DNA from 2 places in the Cupriavidus sp. L7L genome. Region 1 is predicted to be linked to the other one. Evidence: riboswitches for the same ligand, from Rfam matches in the RefSeq annotation. Region 1 holds a riboswitch; the other holds the start of a gene.
What was found. Region 1 has a riboswitch for glycine ahead of E1J61_RS06905 (D-amino acid dehydrogenase). Riboswitches for the same ligand answer to the same signal wherever they lie in the genome.
Positions count from the first base shown of each region.

Region 1 (4,640 bases):
TGGTATCCGCGCACGCTGTGCCCGTTCTGCATGGGCGATACGGTCTGGAAGACCGCCAGCGGCCGCGGCACCATCTACTCGTACAGCGTCACGCGCAAGGCTGGCCCGCAGGCGTATTGCATTGCCTATGTGACGCTGGACGAGGGCGTGACCATGATGACCCATATCGTCGATTGCGATCTCGATGCGGTGCGCATCGGGCAGAAGGTGAAGGTCAGGTTCGCGCCCAGCGTGGATGGGGCGCCGGTGCCGGTGTTTGCGCCGGCCTGAGCGGTTCACGGCGGGCGGTGGCGCTTCACTCCGTGGAGGCTCCCGCCCTCTCCCCCGTTCCTCTCCCGCGAGCGGGAGGGGCTGGGGAGAGGGCCAGCGCTGGCAATAGCGAGGCGCTCAACTGGCAATCTCAAGCCTTGGCAAGTCCCAGCGAGCCCACGCCCGAGACCTTCGGTTCAACCAGCGCCTGCTCCACCACCCCCGCCACCATATCCGCCGTCACCGCCGACAGCGTCCAGCCAAGGTGCCCATGCCCGGTGTTGTAGAACACGCACCGGGCCCGCCCCCGCCCAACACGCGGCAGCATATCCGGCAGCATCGGCCGCAGCCCCGCCCACGGCACCACGCTGCGCGTGCTGACGCCGGGGAAGCACTGTTGCACCCATTCCACCAGCGGCCGGATGCGGTCGGCGCGGATGTCGCGGTTGAAGCCGTTGAACTCCGCGGTGCCGGCCACGCGGAAGCGGTCGTCGCCCAGGCGGCTGGTGACCAGCTTGGTTTCATCGTCGAGCAGGCTGACGGTCGGCGCCGCGGTGCGGCTGCCCGCGTCGTTCAGGTTGACGGTGATGGAATAGCCCTTGACCGGATAGATGTTGACGCGGTCGCCCAGCCCGGCGGCCAGCGCGCGGCTGGCGGTGCCGGCGCAGATCACCGCGCCGTCGAAGGTCGAGGTGGCGCTGTCCGCGCCTTCCTGCACGGTCACGCTGGCGCTGCGGCCATCGGTGGTGACCTTGCGCACGTCCTCGCCGTAGCGGCAGTGCACGCCCATGCGCTCGATGGCGGCGGCCAGGCCGCTGGTGAACTTGTGGATGTCGCCGGTCGAATCGCTTTCGGTGAAATAGCCGCCGTAGTAGGTGCCGGCCAGCGTCGGCTCGATTGCGCGCATTTCCGCCGGCGTTACCGCGCGGCGCTCCAGCCCGCCCTGCGCCAGCAGCGCCGAGACGCGGCCCGCGTGCTCGAAGCCCGCCTTGTCGCGATAGATATGCAGGATGCCTTCGCGCTTGTGGTCGAAGTCGATGCCTTCCTGCGCCGCCCACGCGAACAGGTGCTCGCGCGCCGCGATGGCCAGGCGCGCGGTCTCGATGGTGTTGCGGCGGTAATGCGGGATCGAGGCGATGAACTCGGCGAACCAGCTCAGCTTGTGCCAGCTCGGGCGCGGGTTGACCAGCAGCGGGGCGTCGCTGCGCAGCATCCACTTCAGGCCCTTGATGATGGTGGACCAGTGCGTCCACACCTCGGCATTGGAGGCGGATAGCTGCCCTCCGTTGGCGAACGAGGTTTCCATCGCGGCGTAGCGGTGGCGCTCGAACAGGGTGACGGAGAATCCGCGCCGGGCGAGCGCGTAGGCCGTGGTGACACCGGTGATGCCACCGCCGATGACGGCGATTGTCTTCATGATCTGGCAGTCCAGAAACGTCGGGGTGGGAGCCCGCACGCGACATGCGTGGCGGACGCCCCCTCTGTTCCTGACCTGAGAGATTCACGACAGTCGCCGGTGGTGCCCGGGGGTACCGGTGGCGGGGGCCGCTTGCTCCTTCGGTATGCCGGCTGACGATGGCGGCATTCTTCAGAGTGCTGTGACGCGTGATACCGGTCCTTTTGCCTGAGAGTTTCCGGGGCGGTTGCTCCTTCGGCGCTGTCCGCGGCGGCTGCCGCCGGATCAGTCTCTCCCAGCATCACGTTGGCGCGAACGCCAATCCGCGCAAATCTAGAGACAAAGGCCGCATGTGGATATGCGGGTAAACGCGAATAGAGCCAGGCGTGTTCGCATGGATGGGGCGAGTCGCTTCCGTACCGGCGCGGCGCTATGTCGCACTGCGTCAAGCCGACCCGCCCCCTAGAATGTCAGCACTCGCTACGCGGAGGAAGTGCGCCGTAGCACGAGCCGGATACGGCGCACCGGTCGGGCGAGCCAGAAGAACAGAATAGGTATTCCAGTGAGAAGAAATCGGATTGCGCTGGCCGCGTCGGCCGCGCTGATGGGCCCCGGCATCGCCGGCGCCCAGCCGGATGAACCCGTCAGCGCGCCGCAGCCCTTGCAGGAAGTCGTGGTCTCGGCGAAGCCCGGGCGCGGCGAAACGCCGGCCACGCCGCCCAATACGCCATCGCCCGCCTACGGCATCAGCGCCGCACGCATGGCGGACTTCAACGTGGTCAACACCGAAGACGCGCTCAAGTACGCGCCCAACCTCGCCGTGCGCAAGCGCTTCATCGGCGATATGAACTCGATCATCTCGGTGCGCAGCACCAGCTCGCGCCAGTCGGCGCGCGGGCTGGTCTATGCCGACGGCCTGCTGCTGTCCAACCTGCTGGGCTCCGATTTCACCTTCCCGCCGCGCTGGTCGCTGGTCAACGCCGCCGAGATCGAGCGCGTCGACGTGCTGTATGGCCCGTATTCGGCGCTGTACCCGGGCAACTCGCTGGGCGCGACCGTGCTGATCAGTACGCGCACACCGCAGAAGTTCGAGGGCGATGCCAGCGTGCAGCTGTTCACGCAGCGCTTCAACCTGTACGGCACGCACGACAGTTTCAACGGCGTGCACGCCAACGCCTACGTGGGCGACCGCGCCGGGCCGTTCTCGTGGCTGGTCAGCGTCGACCGGCAGGACAGCAAGAGCCAGCCGCTGAGCTTCTACACCGCGGCGCGCTCCAGCGTGCGGGCGACTTCGGCCGACAAGCCCGTGACGGGCGCCTACTTCGACCAGGACCAGACCGGCGCCGACCGCACCGTGATGGGCGTCAACAGCGAGGGCGTCACGCACACCGTGCAGGACCAGCTCAAGCTCAAGCTCGGCTACGACATCACCAATACCCTGCAGGCGCAATTCACCGCCGCCTACTGGCAGCAGGACCGCTCCAGCGCCACCGGCAGCTACCTGCGCGATGCCGACGGCAACGTGGTGTCGAGCGGCCCGGTCAATATCGGCGGCTTCCGCTACGTGATCCCCGCCAACGCGTTTGCGCCGGGCAATGGCGAGGACGCGCGCTGGCTCTACGGCCTGTCGCTGCGCACGCGCAACGAGACCGGGTGGAATTTCTCCGGCGTGGCATCGCTGTTCGATGTCACCAAGGACATCAGCCGCACCGCCAGCACCGCGGGCAATGGCCCGGGCACGGTGACCTATGGCGACGGCACCGGCTGGCGCACGCTCGACCTGAAGGCCGACTACCGCCCGCAGCAGCTCAAGGGCGGCCACTGGGTCACCCTCGGCTACCACTACGACAACTACCGGCTCAGCAACACCACCTACAACACCTCGGACTGGCAGGCCGCCACCATCTCCGCGTTCAACAACGCCTTTGCCGGCAAGACCGAGACGCAGGCGCTGTACGCGCAGGACGCGTGGTACTTCGCCGAGGACTGGAAGCTGATCCCGGGCGTGCGCTGGGAGCACTGGCGCGCCTATGACGGCAGCCGCAGCCAGCCGGGCGTAGATGTCGCCTACCCGGTGCGCAGCGAGTCCAACTGGTCGCCCAAGCTGGCGCTGGAAAAGGCCATCGGTCAGGACTGGCTGGGCCGGCTGTCGCTCGGCCAGGCCTGGCGCTACCCAACCGTCGCCGAGCTGTTCCAGGGCCGCATCACCGGCACCTCGCTGATCAACAACGATCCCAACCTGAAGCCGGAGCGCTCGTTCTCGAAGGACCTGACCTTCGAACGCACGGTCGACCGTTCGTACTTCCGCGTGTCGGTGTATGAAGACGACATCCGCGATGCGCTGGTCAGCCAGACCAATACCACGGTGTTCCCCACCGTCACCAGTTTCCAGAACGTGGACCGCGTGCGTACGCGCGGCATCGAGCTTGCCTACGACGGGCGCGACGTGCTGATCAGCGGCTTCGACCTGTCGGCCAGCGGCGCGTACAACCATTCCAAGACGCTGGAGAATGCCAATAACCCGGCATCGGTGGGCAAGTATTTCTATCGCATCCCGCAGTGGCGCGCGAACCTGGTCGGCACCTACCGCTTCACGCCGGCATGGGCCGGCACGCTGGCGATGACCTATTCGGGGCGGCAGTACAATACGCTCGATAACAGCGACGTCAATCCCGACACCTTCGGCGGCACCAGCAGTTTCCTGACCTTCGACGTCAAGGTGACCTACAAGCCCGCCAGGAACGTGCGGCTCGGGCTTGGCATCGACAACCTGACCGACCAGCGTTACTTCGTCTACCACCCGTACCCGGGCCGGACGTTCTACGCCGAGGCCAAGCTTTCCTTCTGAGTGCAGTGACCAGTCCGATCCTGACCATTCCCCTGCAGCGCTTGCCCCGCAGCTTCCGCTTCCTTGCCGCCGGCGTGATCGCCTGCACGGCGTTCGCCGCGATGGCGCAGTCCCATGGCAACCATGCCGGCCACGGTGCGCAAAGCG
Region 1 covers NZ_SMNY01000007.1:54,910-59,549, reverse strand. The annotation lists gene E1J61_RS06910 (Zn-ribbon domain-containing OB-fold protein) at 1-270, shown strand, start outside; gene E1J61_RS06905 (D-amino acid dehydrogenase) at 401-1,666, opposite strand; glycine riboswitch at 1,721-1,851, opposite strand; glycine riboswitch at 1,852-1,953, opposite strand; gene E1J61_RS06900 (TonB-dependent receptor) at 2,208-4,493, shown strand; gene E1J61_RS06895 (sialidase family protein) at 4,499-4,640, shown strand, end outside.

Region 2 (4,640 bases), on a different contig from region 1:
GCTGTTCGCGCGTCTGCAGCGCCAGGCGATACGCCTTGTTGCCCTGCGCGTCGACGGTCACGCCGACCAGACGGCCCGGCATCGAGCGCTTGAACGCATCCTTCACCGCCATGTAGCCGGCGTGCGGGCCGCCAAAGCCCAGCGGCACGCCGAAGCGCTGCGAGTTGCCCACGGCCACGTCGGCACCCCATTCGCCCGGCGCGGCGATCAGCGTCAGCGCCAGCAGGTCGGCGGCAGCCACCACCAGGCCCCCGGCGGCGTGCACCGCGTCGGCGATGGCGCGGTAGTCTTTGATGTCGCCGTTCACGCCCGGGTACTGCAGCAGCACGCCGAAGGCGCCTGCAGCAGCGGCGTCGGCGGCGGGGCCGACCTTCACTTCGATATCCAGCGGCAGCGCGCGCGTTCGCACCACTTCCAGCGTCTGCGGCAGCACGTCGTCGGCGACGAAGAAGATACTGGAGTCGTGCTTGTTCACGCGCTGCAGCAGCGTCATCGCTTCGGCGGCAGCGGTGCCTTCATCGAGCATCGACGCGTTGGCGATATCCAGCCCGGTCAGGTCGGTGACCATCTGCTGGAAGTTCAGCATCGCTTCCAGGCGGCCTTGCGAGATTTCCGGCTGGTAGGGCGTGTAGGCGGTGTACCAGGCCGGGTTCTCGAAGATATTGCGCAGCACGACCGCGGGCGTGACGGTGTTGTAGTAGCCCTGGCCGATAAAGCTCTTCAGTACGCGGTTCTTGCGCGCCAGGCCGCGCAGTTTGGCCAGTGCGGCTTCCTCGCTCAGCGGCTCGGTGAACTCGCCCATCGGCATGCCGTCGCGGCGGCGGATGGCGGCGGGGATCACGGCATCGATCAGCGCGGCGCGGCTGTCGTAGCCGAGCACCTTCAGCATGTGCTGCTGTTCGGGGGTATCGGGGCCGATGTGGCGGGCGGCGAAGGCGTCGCGCGCCTCCAGTTCGGCCAGCGTGGGCCGGTTACCTTGGGCGGCGGTCATGGGAAGCGGGGCGTTCATTGGCAAGAACCTCGTGGGGAGCGCTGCGGCAGGTGGTCAGCCGTGCCGCGGCGCTGCAAATGCTGTGTGCCGATCCCGGGTGCGGGACCGGCGGGGCGATCAGGCGCCGACGCTGGCCTTGTACGCGTCGGCCGACATCAGGCCGTTGACGTCGTCGCTGTTGGCCGGCTTGAGCTTGAACAGCCAGGCGTCGAAGGCATTGGCATTGACGCTTTCCGGCTCGGCCGTGGCGGCTTCGTTGACGGCGATCACTTCGCCGGCCACCGGGGCGTAGATATCGGAAGCGGCCTTCACCGATTCCACCACTGCCAGCGCGTCGCCGGCACCGACCGACTTGCCCACTTCGGGCAGTTCCAGGAAGACGATGTCGCCCAGCGCATCCTGTGCGTGGTCGGTGATGCCAATGGTGAGCGTGCCGTCGGCTTCGACGCGCACCCACTCATGCGACTCGGTGTATTTGAGGTCGGCGGGGAAATTCATGAAGGTTCTCCGGATTCAGATCTGTTTCTTGTTGGGTGATGCCTGCCCGGCAACGCTGCCGGCAGGCGAGGGCGACCGTTGGGTGAGCGGATGTTTCCCTTAGCTCACGAGTGCCTTGCCATTACGCACAAACGGCAGTTTAACCACAGTCGCGTTGAGTTTGCGGTCGCGGATCTCCACCTGCACGGTGTCGCCGACGTTCACGCCCTGCGGCAGGCGCGCGAACGCGATCGATTGCGACAGCGAGGGGCTGAAGGTGCCGCTGGTGATTTCGCCGTCACCGGCGGCGGTGATGACCTTCTGGTGGGCGCGCAGCACGCCACCTTTGTCGCGCAGGATCAGGCCGAGGAATTGCTGGCGCGAGCCGGCCGCGGCCAGTGCCGCCTTGCCGGTGAAGTCGCGCTCGCTCTGCAGGTCGACGGTCCAGGCCAGGCCCGCGTCCAGCGGCGAGGTGCTGATATCCATGTCCTGGCCATACAGGTTCATGCCGGCTTCCAGGCGCAGCGTGTCGCGCGCGCCCAGGCCGGCCGGGCGCACGCCCGCGGCATTCAGTTTTTCCCACAGGCCGGCGACGCTGGCCACCGGCACCACCAGCTCGAAGCCGTCTTCGCCGGTGTAGCCGGTGCGCGCGACCATGACTTCGCCAAGTGCGGGGTCCTGCACCACGACAGCGTTGAACGGCTTGAGCGCATCGGAAGGCTGGGTCGACGGGAAGGTACTCCACACCTTGGCGCGGGCGTTAGGCCCCTGCACCGCGACGATCGCCAGCGGCTGCGCGCCCGCGGGCGCAACATCTTCACGGCGCGGGGTGATGGTCACGCCGCTGCCGGTGGCGTCGTTGCGCGCACGGATCCAGTCGATATCGCCGACCGCGGTGCTGGCGTTGACCACCAGGCGGAAACGGTCCTCGGCAAAGAAATAGACGATCAGGTCGTCGATCACGCCGCCTTTTTCGTCGAGCATGCACGAGTACAGCGCCTTGCCCGGCGTCTGCAGCTTGTCGACGTTGTTGGCCAGCAGGCCGCGCAGGAAGGCGCGGGTATTGGGGCCGCTGAGATCGACCACGCACATGTGCGACACGTCGAACATGCCGGCGTCGGTGCGCACGGCGTTGTGTTCTTCGATCTGGGAGCCGTAGTTGACCGGCATGTCCCAGCCGCCGAAGTCGACCATGCGGGCGCCGAGGGCGCGGTGGATGGCGTTGAGGGGCGTGGCCTGGAGCGTCATGGAATCCTCGGGGGCAATGTCGGGTTGCGAAAACAAAAAAGGGCCACCCGCCGCAACGATCGCTATGCCAATGGCCAAGCAATCCGCTGCGGCGGATGACCCCTCTGTCCTCGATACCTGAGAGATTACGAGGCGGATTCGTTGAATCCCGTCCTCGCGCGCCCCTTCGGTGGGCACGCTCGCCACGAATGGCGGGTGCCGCTCTCCAGAGTGCGGCATGCATCGTGTGCATGTTGCATGCCGATCCGAGCGGTCCGTGGTGCCTGAGAGTTTTCGGGTGATACCCCTTCGGCGGCGCAGATATGCGCGCTCTCCCGGTCGGATGCGCGCAATGTACGGGAGGGCCCTGCCTTTGTCAACGCGGCAGGCGCCCCCCGCCAGCAGCCATTCGCCCTATCAACGGCGATGGTCGTCGGTCATTACGTTACCGACCACGCCGCCCAGGGCGGCACCGCCCAGCGTGCCTGCGGCACTACCGTGCGTCAACGCAGCACCGCCGGCCGCGCCCACGCCGGCACCAATGACCGTGTTGCGCTGCTTCGGTGTCATGTCGGCACAGCCGGTGGCCAGGGCCGCAACGGCTATGCCGGCCATCGTCGCTTTGGAAAAGGCTCGTAGCATTTTCATGATGGGCTCCGAAAGTAACTTTGAGTACGTTCGGGACGCAGGTCTGCCATCCCGCCATACTGGTTAGAGGAGGGCCCGGACGCCCGGTTTTGGGACTTACCAAGTGTTACTTCGGTAACGTCCCCGCCCCCGGAAAAAGCGGTTCCCGCTGACTGATCAGGGCCGGCCCAGCGTGTTAACATGATTAGCTTTGCGTCCGGCGCCGCCCCATGTGGTGTACAGGGCGCGACGCCGTCCCGACCACCCCACGCAAGCATTCCCGCGCATGAGCCACGGCCTCAACGCCGCCCAATCTGAAGCCGTCCGCTATCTGGACGGACCCTGCCTCGTCCTTGCCGGGGCGGGCTCGGGCAAGACCCGCGTGATCACGCAGAAGATCGCGCACCTGATCGAAGACAAGGGCTTCGAGCCGCGCCATATCGCCGCCGTCACCTTCACCAACAAGGCTGCCAAGGAGATGCAGGAACGCATCGGCAAGCTGATGGAAGGCAAGACCACGCGCGAGGGCAAGCGCATCCCGCTCAGGCAGCTCACAGTCTGTACCTTCCACTCGCTGGGCGTGCAGATTCTGCGCATGGAGGCGGAACACGTCGGCCTGAAGCCGCAGTTCTCGATCATGGATTCGGACGACTGCTTCGGCCTGATCCAGGAGCAGCTCGGCACCACCGACAAGAAGCTGATCCGCGGCGTGCAGAGCACGATCTCGCTGTGGAAGAACGGCATGGTCGACCCCGAGGCCGCGATCGCGCAGGCGGCCAATGCCGACGAGCACCAGGCCGCGCTGGTCTACCGCAACTACGTCGCCACGCTGAACGCGTACCAGGCGGTGGATTTCGACGACCTGATCCGCTTGCCCGCGGAACTGTTCGCGCGCAACGAAGCGGTACAGCTCAAGTGGCAGAACCGGCTGCGCTACTTCCTGGTCGACGAGTACCAGGATACCAACGCCTGCCAGTACCAGCTGCTCAAGCTGCTGGCGGGGGGCTCGCATCTGCGCGCGCCGGCCTTTACCGCGGTGGGCGACGACGACCAGGCCATCTACGGCTGGCGCGGCGCCACGCTGGACAACCTGCGCGGGCTGCAGACCGACTTCCCCGACCTCAAGGTGATCAAGCTGGAGCAGAACTACCGCTCCACCGTGCGCATCCTGGAAGCGGCCAACGCGGTCATCGCCAACAATCCCAAGCTCTTTGACAAGAAGCTGTGGAGCGAGCACGGCATGGGCGATCCCATCGCCATCCACCCGATGAACGACGAGGAGCACGAGGCGGAGTCGGTGGTGTTCCGCCTGTCGGCG
Region 2 covers NZ_SMNY01000048.1:127,571-132,210, reverse strand. The annotation lists gene gcvP (aminomethyl-transferring glycine dehydrogenase) at 1-1,009, opposite strand, end outside; gene gcvH (glycine cleavage system protein GcvH) at 1,109-1,489, opposite strand; gene gcvT (glycine cleavage system aminomethyltransferase GcvT) at 1,589-2,716, opposite strand; glycine riboswitch at 2,811-2,935, opposite strand; glycine riboswitch at 2,957-3,043, opposite strand; gene E1J61_RS31795 (glycine zipper 2TM domain-containing protein) at 3,113-3,343, opposite strand; gene E1J61_RS31790 (UvrD-helicase domain-containing protein) at 3,609-4,640, shown strand, end outside.
Region 2: linked by a shared signal. The riboswitch ahead of gcvT (glycine cleavage system aminomethyltransferase GcvT) and the one ahead of E1J61_RS06905 (D-amino acid dehydrogenase) in region 1 are both predicted to bind glycine.